DNA from 2 places in the Massilia sp. GER05 genome. Region 2 is predicted to be linked to the other one. Evidence: predicted binding sites of a transcription regulator. Region 2 holds the regulator's gene; the other holds the start of a gene.

Region 1 (8,215 bases), 3.1 Mb from region 2:
GCCTTCCGGCTGCGGCAAGTCGACCCTGCTGAACGCCGTCGCCGGCTTCGCGCCGCCGACGACCGGCCGCGTGCTGGCCGACGGCGTGCCGGTCGCCGGCCCCGGGCCGGAGCGGGGCATGGTGTTCCAGGAATATGCGCTGTTCCCGTGGATGACGGTGGAGCAGAACGTCGGCTTCGGCCTGGAGATCAAGGGCATGGCGCGCGCGCAGATCGCGGCGCGCGTGGGCGAGCTCCTGAAACTGCTGTCGCTGGAGGATTTCGCGAAGCGCTATCCGAAGGACCTGTCCGGCGGCATGCGCCAGCGCGTGGCGATCGCGCGCGTGCTGGCGCTGGATTCGCCGATCCTGCTGATGGACGAACCGTTCGGCGCGCTCGACGCCCTCACGCGGCGCAACCTGCAGGACGAGCTGCTGCGCCTGTGGGCCGAATTGAAGAAGACGGTCATCTTCGTCACGCACAGCATCGAGGAAGCGATCTACCTGGCCGACCGCATCGTCGTGATGACGTACCGGCCGGGCACGATCAAGCGCGACATCCTCGTCGACCTGCCGCGCCTGCGCGATCCGGCGGCGCCCGAGTTCAATGCGCTCAAGCGCGAACTGGGGCTGATGGTGATGGAGGAGCAGCAGCGCCATCACGATGCGGAAATCAAGGCGGCTGCGGTCGACTAAAGCGACGTAAACTCGAAGCGTCGTTCCCGCGCAGGCGGGAACCTGATTTTGCGTGAGCAGCCGTAGCCAAAGCTGGTGGTCCGCGACGAACCTGGATTCCCGCCTGCGCGGGAATGACGGTACAAACTTCAGTGGTATATCTTACTCTTCTGGCAACCTAACCTTGCCCACCCTGGATGGTGTAGACTCGCGCGTATGCAACTTACCCTATTCATCGCCGCGGCAATCCTGTACGCGGTATGTGCCCTGCTGCCGTCGCGGCAGGGCTCGGCCATTTCGGCCGTGACCGCCGTGGCCTGGGCCGTGCACGGTGCCGCGCTGTGGCCGGATATCGTGTCGAACGGCACCTTACGGGTCGGCTTCGCCTTCATGCTGTCGGCCGCGCTGTGGATTTCGGTCGCCGCCTACTGGATCGAAAACCGCAATTTCGCGCTGGACGGCATGCGCCGCATGGTCATGCCGTGCGCGGCCGTCGCGGCGATCCTGCCGCCGCTGTTCCCTGGCAACCTGATGCCCGTGCAGGACCAGTCGCCCGCGTTCGGCTGGCACGTCGCGGTTGCCGTGTCCGCGTACAGCACGCTCACGATCGCCGCCTTCCACGCCGTGCTGATGGCGCTGCAGGAGGCGCGGCTGCACACGAAGAGTGCAAAGAAGGGCTGGTTTACCGGCGCTCTCGACCAGCTGCCGGCGCTGCTGACGATGGAGCGGCTGCTGTTCCGCATGATCGGCATCGGTTTCGTGCTGCTCAGTTTGACCGTCCTGTCGGGCATCGTGTTCTCCGAACAGCTGTTCGGCCGCGCGCTGCGCTGGGATCACAAGAACTTTTTCGCGCTGCTGTCGTGGGTGCTGTTCGCCGCGCTGCTGGCCGGACGCCGCTGGCGCGGCTGGCGCGGCAAGACCGCGCTGCGCTTCACGCTGGCGGGATTCGCCACGCTGGCGCTGGCTTACGTCGGCAGCCGGTTCGTTTTCGAAGTCGTTCTGCACCGGGGGTTCGTATGACGCGACTGCTTTTCTGGATTGCGCTCGTCATCCTCGTGGTGGCCGCCATCCGCAGCAAACTGCGCGCCGCGATGACGCGCGCACAAGGCCCCGCCGTAAATCCGGCCTCCGGGCCGGCACCGGCGTCCGCCGGCGGCGAAGCAAAGGCCAAGGCGTGGAGCCGCGTCGAGGACCAGTCCGAGACGATGCTGTGCTGCGCCCATTGCGGCATCTATTTCCCGGCGTCGGAAGCCGTGCGGGCCGATGGCCGCGACTATTGCGGCACGGCGCACGCGCGCGAGGCGCACCAGCAGGCCCGGTAAGCCGCCGCATGGCGAGCCGGCTTTCCCTTTCCGCCGAGTCGCGCTCGACGTTCTGGCGCTCGCTGCAAACGCTCACGGTCACGCGCATCGTGATCGCGTTCGTGCTGCTGCTGTACCTGTCGATCGACGTGCGGCGCGGCCGCGTCGACGGCACCGCGTATGCCGAGACGTGCATCGCCTACGTGCTGGCCGCGCTGATGTTCGCGGTCGTCGCCCAGCGCTGGCGCCGGCGCTTCCTGTGGCAGTTGTCGGCCCAGGTCCTCGTCGACATCGTCGCGATCTCGCTGCTGTACCTCGCCGCCGGCGGCATGCGCAGCGGCCTCGCGCTGCTGTACCTGTTCCCGCTCGCGGGCGCCGCGATCCTCGCGCCGCTGGTGCTGGCCCTGTTCTCGGCCGCGCTGGCCACGCTGTTCGTGCTGGGCGAGAGCACATGGGGGATCTTCATGCGCGCGGACGACCCGCCGCTGACCCAGGCCGGGCTCACCGGCGCCGCGTTCTTCGCGGTGGTGCTGGTGGTGAACCGCCTGGCCGCGCGCCTCATCAAGCAGGAAGAGCTGGCCGCGCGGCACGGCGCCGACCTGCGCATCCAGCAGGCGATCTACCGCATCGTCGTCGACGACGTGGACGACGGCATCCTCGTGCTGGGGAGCGACGGCACCGTCTTCGGCGGCAATCCGGCGGCGCGCCGCATGCTCGGGCTGGAGACGCCGCCGGGCGAGGACGGCAACACGTTTCGTTTGACCGACCTGGCGGCGCTGGAACCCGTGGCGCAGCGTTTCACGGACTGGGCCGGCCGCCGCATGGACGCGCCGGCGACCGGCGGCTTCGTCACCGTCAAGCGCTGGCACGAGACGGACGGCCCGGTGCGCGGCCGCCTCGACCAGCCGGTGCACCTGAAGCTGCGCTTCGCGCGCGTGGACACGCCGCAGGGCACGGCCGAACGCAGCCTCGTGTTCCTGCAGGACGTGAGCGCCATCGAAAACCAGGCGCAGCAACTCAAGCTCGCATCGATGGGACGCCTGACGGCCAGCATCGCGCACGAGGTGCGGAATCCCCTGTCGGCGATCGGCCACGCGACGTCGCTGCTGGCGGAAGACCTGCACGGTCCGGCGGAAACGCGCCTGCTGCGCATCGTGAACGACAACGTGGCGCGCGTGAACCGCATGGTCGAGGACATCCTGAAGCTGTCGCGCAAGGTGCAGCCGAACGGCACGCCCGTCGCGCTGGACGACTTCCTGCCCGAGCTGCGCGCCGAGTTCACGGAAATGCACGGCATGGCCGGTGATATAGTGTGGGTGGGCGATGCGGGCGGCCGGTCCGTGCGGTTCGACGGACTGCATCTGCGCGAAGTGCTCGTGAACCTGCTCGGCAATGCGATCCGCTACGCGAGCGGCAAGCCGGCCAGCATCCGCGTGGTTCCCGTGCCCGACGCGACGGGCCGCATGGAATTGCACGTGCAGGACGACGGTCCGGGCATTACGCCGGAAGTGCGGGCGCATTTGTTCGAACCGTTCTACACGACGTCGAGCAAGGGCACGGGCCTCGGCCTGTACCTGGCGCGCGAGCTGTGCCTGAACAACGGCGCAATGCTCGACTACGAATACCGCACCGAGGACGTGCGGCCCGGCGCGGGCGCCGGCGGCACGGGCGAGGCCAGCGGCCGCTTCGTGATCACGTTCGGTGCAACTATCTAATGTCACGGAAAGAAGGCATGAGCTCACCCCGCATCCTGGTGGTCGACGACGAACCCGACCTGCGCGAGCTGCTCGAGATCACCCTGCTCAAGATGGGGCTCGATGTCGACAGCGCCGCGACCGTCCGCGAGGCGCGTGCGCTGCTGGGACAAAAGCCGTTTGCGCTGGTGCTGACCGACATGCGCCTGCCCGACGGCCTGGGCCTGGAACTCGTGCGCGAGGTCGCGGCCCATCATAAATGCACGCCCATCGCCGTCATTACCGCCTACGGCAGCGCCGAGAATGCCGTCGTCGCGCTGAAGGCCGGCGCATTCGACTACGTGTCGAAGCCGGTCGTGCTGGACGATTTGCGCGCGATGGTGCGCGCGGCCTTGAAACTGTCCGACCCCGCGGCGGCACCGGCCGCCAGCCAGGCCGAGGGCACGTCGCGCCTGATCGGCCAATCGTCCGCGATGCAGGCGCTGCGCGCGCAGATCGCGCGGCTGGCGCGGTCGCAGGCGCCGATCGCGATCAACGGCGAATCCGGCAGCGGCAAGGAACTGGCCGCGCGCGAGATCCACGCGCAGAGCGCGCGCGCGGGCAAGCCGTTCGTCGCCGTGAACTGCGGCGCGATCCCTGAGGCGCTGATGGAGGCCGAGTTCTTCGGCTACCGCAAGGGCGCGTTCACGGGCGCGAACGACGAGCGCGATGGCTTCTTCCAGGCCGCCAATGGCGGCACGCTGATGCTCGACGAGGTGGCGGACCTGCCGCTCGCGATGCAGGTCAAACTGCTGCGCGCGATCCAGGAGCGGCGCGTGCGCAAGATCGGCGCGACGGTCGAGGAGCCGGTCGACGTGCGCATCATCAGCGCCACGCACAAGGATCTCGCCAGGTGCGTGGAAAACGGCAGCTTCCGCCAGGACCTGTTCTACCGCCTGAACGTGATCGAATTGACGCTGCCGCCGCTGCGCGAACGGCTGGACGATTTGCCGCTGCTGGTCGATGCCATCCTCGTGCGCCTGGCCGGGCCGGGCGGGGCGCGACTGGGGCCCGGCGTGCTGGACGCGCTGCGCGGCTACGCGTTCCCGGGCAACGTGCGCGAGCTGGAAAACGTGCTGGAGCGCGCGCTCGCGTTTGCCGACGACGGCGTGATCGAAGTCGGCGACCTGCTGCTGAAAGGGGCGAAGCTGGGCGATGCGGCCGTCGTGCCGCAGCCGCCGCAGATGCCGGCGAGCGCGGCACCGGAGCCGACATCGGAGCTGGAGCGGGCCGCGCCACCGCCGCTCGCGCACGACGCGCTGCCGAGCAACCTGCCGGACTACCTGAGCCAGGTCGAACGCGACATCATCCTGCGCGCGCTGAACCAGACCCAGTTCAACCGCACGCAGGCCGCGAGCCTGCTCGGCATCAGTGTCCGGCAGCTGCGCTACCAGATGCAGAAACTGGATATCCACGCGCCGGAACCTTGAGGTTGAACTGTGAAGCGGCGTGGTCTTTTCGCCAACGCAGCAACGCGAAACGGGCCGATTTTGCACGATTAATAAGCACACGAATTCGCGCTACAAATTCAATGTTAGTGCTTACTTCGCCGTGGAGGCTTCAAGTATCGGCACTGATCGATGTCAAGAAAAAAATCTTACTGACAGAGCTCATAAAAATCGCGGACATCGACTACAATTAGGTCTGTAAGGCCGTTGTCTACTACATCTAGTGGTCAACGGCCTTAATGCCGAACAGGCTGAGTAGGAGCGCGAAGCTTTTTTTCTCAATATTGCCGCTCCTATTTTTTATCGGCAGAAAGTTATCGAGTTGCCAATTTTAATGAGTTGGCAGCGTTCCCTGGATTCACTCCGAGGGGTCCATATCTACCTAATTCGTGAAGGCGATGGCAGTCTGTGACGCCAATGCTGGGAGGCTCAATGCAAACATCTTCGGACATTTCCATCAATACCGTCGCGGCAGCTACGACGGCCGGCAAGAGCGCGGACGAACTGGTCGCGGGCAGCGACTACCGCATCATCCGCCGTAACGGCGCCGTGGTGCCGTTCGCGCCGAGCAAGATCGCCGTCGCGATGACCAAGGCGTTCCTGGCCGTCAACGGCGAGCAGGGCCGCGAGTCGGCACGCATCCGCGAGCTGGTCGCGCAACTGACGAACAACGTGGTCGCGGCCCTCGTGCGCCGCCAGCCGAACGGCGGTACCTTCCACATCGAGGATGTGCAGGACCAGGTGGAACTGTCCCTGATGCGCTCGGGCGAGCACGACGTCGCGCGCGAATACGTGCTGTACCGTGCCAAGCGCATGGAAGAGCGCCGCGCCGCCAAGGAAGCCGCCGGCACGACGCAGATCACCGCCCCGCAGATCCACGTGGTCGACGGCGGCGCGCGCCGCCTGCTGGACATGAACGAAGTGTCGGCCCTGATCAACGCCGCCTGCGCCGGCCTGGAAAAGCACGTCGACGCCGACGCGATCCTGGCCGAGACCATGAAGAACCTGTACGACGGCGTGCCCGTCGAGGAACTGCACAAGTCGGCCGTGCTGGCCGCGCGCGCACTGATGGAAAAGGATCCGGCCTACAGCCAGGTCACCGCGCGCATCCTGCTGCACTCGATCCGCAAGGAGATCTTCGGCAAGGACGTGCCGCAGGCCGGCGCCGCCGCCGAATACGTCACCTACTTCCCGCAATACATCGCCAAGGGCATCGACGCCGAGCTGCTGGACGAGGAACTGGGCAAATTCGACCTGCAGAAGCTGGCCAAGGCCATCGTCGCCGACCGCGACCTGCAGTTCGGCTACATCGGCCTGCAGACCCTGTACGACCGCTACTTCCTGCACATCCGCGAAACCCGCATCGAGATGCCGCAGGCGTTCTACATGCGCGTCGCGATGGGCCTGGCCCTGCGTGAAGAGAACCGCGAAGCGCGCGCCATCGAGTTCTACAACCTGCTGTCGACGTTCGACTTCATGAGCTCGACCCCGACCCTGTTCAACTCGGGCACCCGCCGCTCGCAGCTGTCGTCGTGCTACCTGACCACCGTCGCCGACGACCTGGAAGGCATCTACGACGCCATCAAGGAAAACGCGCTGCTGTCGAAATTCGCCGGTGGCCTGGGCAACGACTGGACGCCGGTGCGTGCGCTGGGCTCGCGCATCAAGGGCACGAACGGCAAGTCGCAGGGCGTCGTGCCGTTCCTGAAGGTCGCGAACGACACCGCCGTCGCCGTCAATCAGGGGGGCAAGCGCAAGGGCGCCGTCTGCGCCTACCTGGAAACGTGGCACCTGGACATCGAGGAGTTCCTCGACCTGCGCAAGAACACGGGCGACGACCGCCGCCGCACGCACGACATGAACACCGCGAACTGGATTCCGGACCTGTTCATGAAGCGCGTGATGGAAAAGGGCGAGTGGACCCTGTTCTCGCCGTCGGAAGCCCCGGACCTGCACGACAAGGTCGGCCGCGCGTTCGAGGAAGCCTACCTGAAGTACGAAGAGAAGGCCGCCCGCGGCGAGATGACCGTGCACAAGAAAGTGCAGGCGCTCGACCTGTGGCGCAAGATGCTGTCGATGCTGTTCGAAACGGGCCACCCGTGGATCACGTTCAAGGATCCGTGCAACATCCGCTCGCCGCAGCAGCACGTCGGCGTCGTGCACTCGTCGAACCTGTGCACCGAGATCACGCTGAACACGAACGAAGACGAAATCGCCGTCTGCAACCTGGGTTCCGTGAACCTGCCGGCGCACATGAAGGGCGACGGCCTGGACGTGGTCAAGCTGCAGAAGACGATCCGCACCGCGATGCGCATGCTCGACAACGTCATCGACATCAACTACTACGCCGTCGACAAGGCGAAGAACTCGAACCTGCGCCACCGTCCGGTCGGCCTGGGCATCATGGGCTTCCAGGACTGCCTGCACATGATGCGTGTGCCGTTCGCCTCTAGCAAGGCCGTGGAATTCGCCGACCGCTCAATGGAAGCCGTCTGCTACTACGCCTACCTGGCGTCGACCGAGCTGGCCGAGGAACGCGGCCGCTACCAGTCGTACGAAGGTTCGCTGTGGGACCGCGGCATCCTGCCGCAGGACTCGATCAGGCTGCTGGCCGAAGAGCGCGGCGGCTACCTCGAGCAGGATACGTCGGAATCGATGGACTGGAGCATCGTCCGCAACCGCATCAAACAGTTCGGCATGCGCAACTCGAACTGCGTGGCGATCGCCCCGACCGCGACCATCTCGAACATCATCGGCGTGTCGGCCTGCATCGAGCCGACGTTCCAGAACCTGTACGTGAAGTCGAACCTGTCGGGCGAGTTCACCGAGATCAACGCCTGCCTGGTGCGCGACCTGAAGGCGCGCGGCCTGTGGGACGAGGTCATGATCAACGACCTGAAATACTTCGACGGCTCGCTGTCGCGCATCGATCGCGTCCCGCAAGACCTGCGCGACATCTACGCCACGGCGTTCGAAGTCGAGCCGAAGTGGCTGGTGGAAGCCGCGTCGCGCCGCCAGAAGTGGATCGACCAGGCCCAGTCGCTGAACATCTACATGGCCGGCGCCTCCGGTAAAAAGCTG
Region 2 (8,215 bases):
GTCGAGCGAGCTGCCGGGATCGTCAACGCCCGCCGCGGTCGCATACCCGGTGCCCAGCAGGTCGTAGCGCGCGCCGCCGGGTGCACGCGTGGGACGGTTGCCGTGCAGCAGCAGGCCGACGCGTAGGCCGACGACGCGTTTCCAGTGCGTCCGCCGGTTGAACTCGGCCGGAGGCAGGCCGGCGTAGCCGGCATCGAGCGCGTCGATCCCCGTCGCGTTCACATAGCGGTTGGGGGTGCCGTCCGGCGGGTCGTCCGTATCGACGCCATACAGCACCTGGAAGCCGTCCACGCCGCTCACCACCGCGTCCGCGCTCCAGTGCGCGGCGCCGCGGTACTTGCAGTGCAGCTCGGCCTCGCCTTCACCGTTGCGCGCCACGTAGAAGATGCTCCAGCCCTCCTCGCCCGCCGCGACCGGGAAGCCGGCGCAATCGACGGCGCTGGCGTCGCCGGGAAAGCGGACGGCCAGCACGTCGCTGCCGTTGACGGCGGCCGGCAGCGGATCGTCGATGCCGGCCGTGGCGCGGGACAAGGTGCGCGCATCCAGTCCCGCGAGGCGGGCCGGGGCATTGTCCGCCGCAGGGTCGGCCAGCATGTCGGGGTCGACGGCGCCGGTCTGGCGTATGGCGCGGCCGATGAGGTCGATGGCGAAGCGTCCGCCGTCCTCCACGCCGCCCGACTCGGCCTGGGCCGCGTACGCGCCGTTCGCGAGCACGAGCAGGCGTCCGGCCATCAGCACGATGCCGAGGCCGATCGTCAGCGCCACCATCAGTTCGACCAGCGTCAGGCCACGCTGATGGCGCAATGCGTTCATGGCGCCGCTCCCGCCAGCGGCATCATCAGCTTCGGCGCGCCGGTCTCGCGATCGTCTTGCGCGCGCCAGCCGAGCTTGACCACAACGGGCGCGCCGTCTTCCTCGTCGCAGGTCCAGGGCAACACGCCGGCCGCATCGGGCGAGCCCGCATCACGGCATACGCGCAGGCGTCCACCAGGGAAACCGGCAGCCACGGCCTCGGCCACTTCGAACACGTCGAAACGCGCCAGGTCGTCCGCGTCGCAGTCCGCGTCCGCATAGCACGGCGCCGGTGCGGTGGGCGCGCCGCCGCTGGCGTCGTAATCGAGATGGAGATAGGGGTTGTCGGACTGCGCCAGCGCGCGGGGATTGGCGCGCATGCGCTCGGCCAGCGAGCGCGCCAGGCGGGTGCCGTCGGACAGGCGGGCCGCGTCGCGCGCAGAGCGCACGGCCAGCGTCTGCAGCGCGGCCGCGCCGGCGATGCCGAGCGCGACGACGAACAGGGCGACAAGCACTTCGACCAGCGTAAAGCCCGCGCGCACGCTCAGTGGCGAACCCGACAGCGACCGCATCGACGACCTCCAGCGTTGCGTTGAACAGAGCTGAGAAGGTAACAGTCGAGCTCCGGCAAGCCGTGTGACGACTCAACCGTGAGGAGGGAACTAAAAACCGGGAAAAGTGACGCGCTTATTTACTCGATTACTTGCGCGGCTGGCCCACTTCGGCGATGGCTTCCTGGAACTCGGCCAGGTCTTCGAAGTTCTTGTAGACGGAGGCGAAGCGGATGTAGGCGATCTTGTCGAGGCGCTTGAGTTCCTGCATCACGAGTTCGCCCACATGGCCCGTGTCGACTTCGCGCCGGCCGCTGGTAAGGAGTTTCTCTTCGATGGAGGCGACGGCGCGGTCGATGGCTTCGGCCGCCACCGGGCGCTTGCGCAGTGCGAGCATCAGGCTGCCGCGCAGCTTGGAGGATTCGTATTCGGTACGGCTGCCGTTCTTCTTGACGATGAACGGCATCGAGAGCTCGATCCGTTCGTACGTGGTGAACCGCTTGTCGCACGCGACGCAGCGGCGCCGGCGGCGGATGGCGTCGCCTTCCTCGGATACGCGGGTATCGAGGACCTGGGTGTCTTCATGCTGACAGAACGGACATTTCATGGGGCTTGTAGAGGGCGCCGCAAGGGCGCCCTCCCTATCGCATTACGCTTCGTAGACCGGGTACTTGTCGGTCAGTTGCTTGACTTCCGCCTTGACGCGCTCGATGGTCGCGGCGTCGTGCGGGTTGTCCAGCACGTCGGCGATCAGGTGGCCGACCTTGACGGCGTCTTCTTCCTTGAAGCCGCGGGTCGTGAAGGCCGGGCTGCCCAGGCGGATGCCCGACGTCACGAACGGCTTCTGCGGGTCGTTCGGGATGCCGTTCTTGTTGCAGGTCATGTGCGCCTGGCCCAGGATCGCTTCCGCTTCCTTGCCGGTCAGGCCTTTCGAACGCAGGTCGACGAGCATCACGTGGGATTCGGTACGGCCCGAGACGATGCGCAGGCCGCGGGAGATCAGGGTCTCGGCCAGTGCCTTGGCGTTCTTGACGACCTGCTGCTGGTAGGCCTTGAATTCCGGCGACAGCGCTTCCTTGAAGGCGACCGCCTTACCGGCGATCACGTGCATCAGCGGACCGCCCTGGATGCCCGGGAAGATCGCGGAGTTGATGGCCTTCTCGTGCTCGGCCTTCATCAGAATGATGCCGCCGCGCGGGCCGCGCAGCGACTTGTGCGTCGTCGACGTGACGAAGTCGGCGTGCGGGACCGGGTTCGGGTATTCGCCCGCGGCGATCAGGCCGGCGTAGTGGGCCATGTCGACCATGAAGTACGCGCCGACTTCCTTCGCCACGCGGGCGAAGCGTTCGAAGTCGATGCGCAGGGCGAAGGCGGAGGCGCCGGCGATGATCAGCTTCGGCTTGTGCTCGCGCGCCAGGCGTTCCATCTGCTCGTAGTCGATGTCTTCCTGCTCGGTCAGGCCGTAGGAGATGACGTTGAACCACTTGCCCGACATGTTCAGCGCCATGCCGTGGGTCAGGTGGCCGCCTTCGGCCAGCGACATGCCCATGATGGTGTCGCCCGGCTTCAGCATTGCGAAGAACACGCCCTGGTTCGCCTGCGAACCCGAGTTCGGCTGGACGTTCGCGGCTTCGGCGCCGAACAGTTCCTTCACGCGGTCGATCGCCAGCTGCTCGGCGACGTCGACGTATTCGCAGCCGCCGTAGTAGCGCTTGCCCGGATAGCCTTCGGCGTACTTGTTGGTCAGTTGCGAGCCCTGGGCCTGCATCACGGCCGGCGACGTGTAGTTTTCGGATGCGATCAGCTCGATGTGGTCCTGCTGGCGCTTGTTTTCCTTCTGGATGGCATCAAACAGTTCCGGGTCAACCTTGGCGAGCGTGTGATCTTTTGCAAACATGAAAAAACTCCAATCGATAAGAGAACCAGGCAACGGTCAGCGCTGAACAGGCGGGAGCCGAAACACATGCGGGGCAGCCGCGATACCAACGCGTACCAGTCGGTGGCTGCCCAGGCGAACGGCAAGTTTGAAATCTCACGTTCCCCGGTGGGTGCCCACCTTCGCCACGCGCCGGCAGGCCGATCGCTCCTGATCGGACGGCAGCGCACGGTTTTCGCCAGTCACGTGAGATGTAAATGGAACTCCGGATTGTACGGGATTGTGCGGCTGCCAGGCAAGGAAACTGATGCCGACCTGTCAACCCGGCTTCCGGCGCTGCCCCGCGTGGTCATTTCAGCTACAATCTCACGGTTACCACCTGCCAGGCAAAAACCAAAATGATCGTTTTCATCACCGGCGCATCGGCCGGATTCGGCGCCGCCATGGCGCGCACTTTCGTCAAGAACGGCCACCAGGTGGTGCTGGCGGCGCGTCGCAAGGACCGTCTGGAGGCGTTGGCGCGGGAACTGGGCGAATCCGCCCTGCCGATCGCGATGGACGTCACCGACAAGAATTCGATCGAGGAAGCGCTGTCGATGCTGCCGCAATCCTGGCGCCAGATCGACGTCCTGATCAACAATGCCGGCCTGGCCCTGAACACGAAGCCGGCGTACGAGGTGCCGCTGGAGGACTGGGAGACGATGATCGCCACGAACATCAAGGGCCTCGTCACGATGACGCACGCCCTGCTGCCGGCGATGGTCGAGCGCGGCAGTGGCCTGGTCATCAACATCGGCTCCGTGGCCGGCCGCACCCCGTATCCGGGCGGGAACGTGTACGGCGCCACCAAGGCCTTCGTCGAGCAGTTCACGCTGAACCTGCGCGCCGACCTCGCCGGCACGGGCGTGCGCGCGACGAACATCGCGCCGGGCCTGTGCGGCGGCACCGAGTTCTCGAACGTGCGCCTGCGCGACGATGCGGCCGCGGCCAAGGTCTACGAAGGCACGCAGCCGCTGACGGCCGAAGACATCGCCGAGACCGCCTACTGGGTCGCCTCCCTGCCGCCGCACGTCAACATCAACCAGATCGAGATGATGCCGACCTGCCAGGGCTACGGTCCGCTCAACATCAAGCGCAACCTGGGCTGAGGCGCCAAGCACAAAAATCGGCCGACCGGCGAACGAATTGTTTTCGCTTTGTAACAGCGGCGCCGGCCAAAATGAAAAAGTGCTACAGTTGCTGGCTTGGCATGAGCCTCTCACATTCTCACGCCGGCCACTCATACCCAGGTATACGTACCCTGGCGCACATATAACGGGTATAAATGGCGTAAAATGTTTCCCATTTTCATTTATGGCAGCTGAAATGCCTTCAGTTTTCACCTGGACAGTTCGCGTCTATTACGAGGATACGGACGCCGGCGGCATCGTGTACTACGCCAATTACCTGAAGTTCTTCGAACGTGCGCGCACCGAATGGCTGCGTTCGCTCGGCATCGATCAGCAAACCCTGCGCGACGAGGACGGCGCGCTGTTCGTCGTGCGCAATGCCAGCGTCGACTACGTCGCGTCCGCGCGCCTGGACGATGAAGTGAAACTGACCCTGAACGTGGAAAAGCTCGGCCGCGCGTCCGTCGAGTTCGCCCAGCAGGCCTGGCGCGGCGATACGCTGCTCGCCAGCGCCGACGTGAAAGTCGGCTGCATCGATGCCGTCACGATGCGTCCACGTTCCCTCCCCGACCTTGCCGCTGCTAAAATGCGTGCCGCCTGATCATCCATTTGACCAAATATATATCCAATGAACGCAGTCCAAGACCTCTCATTCATTGAACTGATCCGCCATGCCCACGTGCTGGTGCAGTTGCTGATGGCCCTGCTGTTCGCGATTTCCCTGATGAGCTGGACATATATTTTCCGCAAGCTGTTCGCGATCCGCGCGGCACGCCGCCAGACGGAACAGTTCGAACGCAGCTTCTGGGCCGGCGGCAACCTGCACACCCTGCACCAGAGCGCCAGCAGCCAGCGCGACCAGAGCGGCCCGCTGGCCCGCATCTTCGAAGCGGGCATGGGCGAGTTCATCAAGGGCAAGCAAGCGTCGCGCGACGCGCTCGACATGGGTGCCGTGCTGGATGGCGCCCGCCGTGCGATGCGCGCCGCGTTCCACCGCGAACTGGATCAGATGGACACGCACCTGAACTTCCTGGCGTCGGTCGGTTCGGTCTCGCCGTACATCGGCCTGCTCGGTACCGTGTGGGGCATCATGAACGCGTTCCGCGGCCTCGCGAACGTGCAGCAGGCCACGCTGGCCACGGTTGCACCGGGCATCGCCGAAGCGCTGATCGCCACCGCCATCGGCCTGTTCGCCGCCATTCCTGCCGTGGTCGCGTACAACCGCTTCACCCACGACATCGACCGCCTCGCGATCCGCTTCGAAAGCTTCGTCGAGGAATTCTCGAACATCCTGCAGCGCCAGTCGCGCTGATCGCCGTCACGAGGAACCGACATGGCCTTCAACAGCAGCCTGCGGGGCAGCCGTCGCAAGCTCAAGTCCGAGATCAACGTCGTGCCGTACATCGACGTGATGCTGGTGCTGCTCATCATCTTCATGGCGGTACCGCCGACGCAGAACCCCAGCGAGATCAAGCTGCCCAGCGCCGAGCGCTCGACGCAGCCGCCGGACGACTACATCCAGATCGCGATCAAGGAGAACGCCCAGCTGCAGATCGGCATCACGGGCAAGAATCCACAGCCGCTGGAAGACGTATCGAGCCGGTCGACGCTCGTCACGCGCCTGCGCGACCTGCACGCCGAGCATCCGGATTACCCGGTCTTGATAGCTGGCGACCGCGACAGCAAATACGACGACGTCATCCAGCTGATTTCGGAAGCCAAGAAGATGGGTATCAACCGCGTCGGCCTGGCCACGAAGTGAAGACGAACTGATGTCAGCAACGAAGCAGACCAACATCGGCAACGGCGCGCCTTACAGCGTGCCGCCTGAACCGAACCGCTGGCCGGCCATCGGCCTGGCGGTGGGCGTGCACGCCATGTTGCTGGCGTTCCTGTGGATCGGCGTGAGCTGGCAGAACAATGCGCCCGTCGCCGTCGAGGCGGAAATCTGGGACGTGACGACGCAGACCGCCGCGCCGCCGCCCGCGCCTGCCCCGGCGCCCGAGCCGGAACCCGAACCCGAGACCCCGCCGCCGCAACCCGCGCCGAAAGCCGTGGAGCCGCCGCCCGTCGTCGAAAAGCCGCAGCCGAAGGCGCCGGACATCGCCCTCGAGCGCGAGAAGAAACGCAAGGAAGAATTGAAGCGCAAGCAGATCGAGGAAGAGCGCGAACGCAAGCTTGAGGAACAGAAGCGCGCGGAACAGCAGCGCGCGGAAGAAAAGAAAGCGAAGGCGCTTGCCGAGAAAAAGGAACGCGAACTCGAAGAGAAGAAAGCCAAGGCCGACGCTGAAAAGAAAGAAGCCGAGCAGAAGAAAAAAGAAGAAGCGGAAAAGAAAAAGAAAGAGGAAGCCGAGAAGAAGAAAAAGGCGGCCGCCGAACAGAAGAAACTGGAAGCCGCCCGCGCCGAGGAAATGCGCCGCATCACGGGCGCGGCCGGCAATCCGACCAGCACCGGCACGGCCGAGAAATCGACGGCGCCGCGCATCGACAAGGGCTATACCGCGGCCATTACGGCCAAGGTAAAGGGCAATACGTCGTATGCGGGCAGCCTCGACGAACCGGGCAATCCGACGGCGACGTTCCGCGTCGAGCAGTTACCGACCGGCGAGATCATTTCGGTCAGGAAGATCAAGAGCAGCGGTGTGCCTTCATTCGACGATGCCGTCGAAAAAGGCATCACCAAATCGTCCCCACTGCCAAAGAAGAAAGATGGTACGGTAGAGCGTTCCCTCGTGATCGAGTTCCATATGAAGGATCTGCAGTGATCGCGTTCCGACCTTAACCATTGCTGAGAGAAACATGAAGAAACTACATACCCTGCTGTTTTCGGCCACCCTCCTGATGGGCGTGGCTGCACATGCCCAGCTGAAAGTCGAAATCGCCGGCGTGGGCAGCAACCAGATCCCGGTCGCAGTCGCGGCATTCGCCGACGAATCGGTGGCACCCGAACAGGTGTCCGCCATCATCCGCGCCGACCTCGAACGCAGCGGCGTGTTCAAGGTCATCGACGCGCGCCAGACCATTTCCGACACCGCCAACATCGACCTGGCCGCCTTCAAGGCCAGCGGTGCCGACGCGCTCGTCGTGGGCTCCGTGCAGCGTCTCGCGGACGGCCGCTTCCAGGTGCGTTATAAACTGCTCGACACCGTCAAGCAGTCGCAGCTGTCGCAACTGTCCGATGCCGTCACGGCGCGCAATACGCGCCTGGAAGGCCACCGCATCGCCGACGACGTCTACGAAAAACTGACCGGCGTGCGCGGCATCTTCTCGACCCGCATCACGTACGTGAAGCAGGACCCGGCCGCGCGCGACTACAAGCTCGTCGTGGCCGACGCGGACGGCGAAGGCGAGCAAGTCGCCGCGCACGGCCGCGAGCCGATCATCTCGCCGTCGTGGTCGCCGGACGGCACGAAGGTCGCGTACGTCTCGTTCGAACTGCGCAAGCCCGTGATCTACGTGCAGAACCTGGTGACGGGCCAGCGTACCGTCGTCGCCAACGAGAAGGGCAACAACTCCGCACCGGCCTGGTCGCCGGACGGCACGAAGCTGGCCCTCGCCCTGTCGAAGACCGGCAATACGCAAATCTGGATCGTGAACGCGGACGGCAGCGGCCTGCGCCGCGTATCGAACAGCAACGGCATCGACACCGAGCCGCAGTTCTCGCATGACGGCCAGTCGATTTACTTCACCAGCGACCGCAGCGGCGGTCCGCAGATCTACAAGATGAGCGTGAACGGCGGGCAGGCAACCCGCGTCACGTTCAACGGCAACTACAATATCAGCCCTCGTGTATCCCCGGACGGCAAGACGCTGGCGTGGATTTCGCA

The links. The regulator NrdR, encoded in region 2, represses ribonucleotide reductase genes. The targets are predictions, from matches to a motif close to CACNANATNTNGTG.
Region 1: ACL58G_RS08570 (ribonucleoside-diphosphate reductase subunit alpha) is a predicted target of NrdR. The motif match lies at 5,347-5,360, and genes of this name have one in related genera.

What each region holds. Positions count from the first base shown of each region.
Region 1 covers NZ_CP178858.1:1,886,933-1,895,147, forward strand. The annotation lists gene ACL58G_RS08545 (ABC transporter ATP-binding protein) at 1-673, shown strand, start outside; gene ACL58G_RS08550 (cytochrome C assembly family protein) at 869-1,672, shown strand; gene ACL58G_RS08555 (PP0621 family protein) at 1,669-1,974, shown strand; gene ACL58G_RS08560 (sensor histidine kinase) at 1,983-3,668, shown strand; gene ACL58G_RS08565 (sigma-54-dependent transcriptional regulator) at 3,686-5,116, shown strand; gene ACL58G_RS08570 (ribonucleoside-diphosphate reductase subunit alpha) at 5,567-8,215, shown strand, end outside.
Region 2 covers NZ_CP178858.1:6,061,092-6,069,306, forward strand. The annotation lists gene ACL58G_RS26820 (PilW family protein) at 1-813, opposite strand, end outside; gene pilV (type IV pilus modification protein PilV) at 810-1,364, opposite strand; gene nrdR (transcriptional regulator NrdR) at 1,492-1,950, opposite strand; gene glyA (serine hydroxymethyltransferase) at 1,993-3,240, opposite strand; ZMP/ZTP riboswitch at 3,342-3,475, opposite strand; gene ACL58G_RS26840 (SDR family oxidoreductase) at 3,618-4,367, shown strand; gene ybgC (tol-pal system-associated acyl-CoA thioesterase) at 4,585-4,989, shown strand; gene tolQ (protein TolQ) at 5,017-5,700, shown strand; gene ACL58G_RS26855 (biopolymer transporter ExbD) at 5,722-6,150, shown strand; gene tolA (cell envelope integrity protein TolA) at 6,161-7,153, shown strand; gene tolB (Tol-Pal system beta propeller repeat protein TolB) at 7,188-8,215, shown strand, end outside.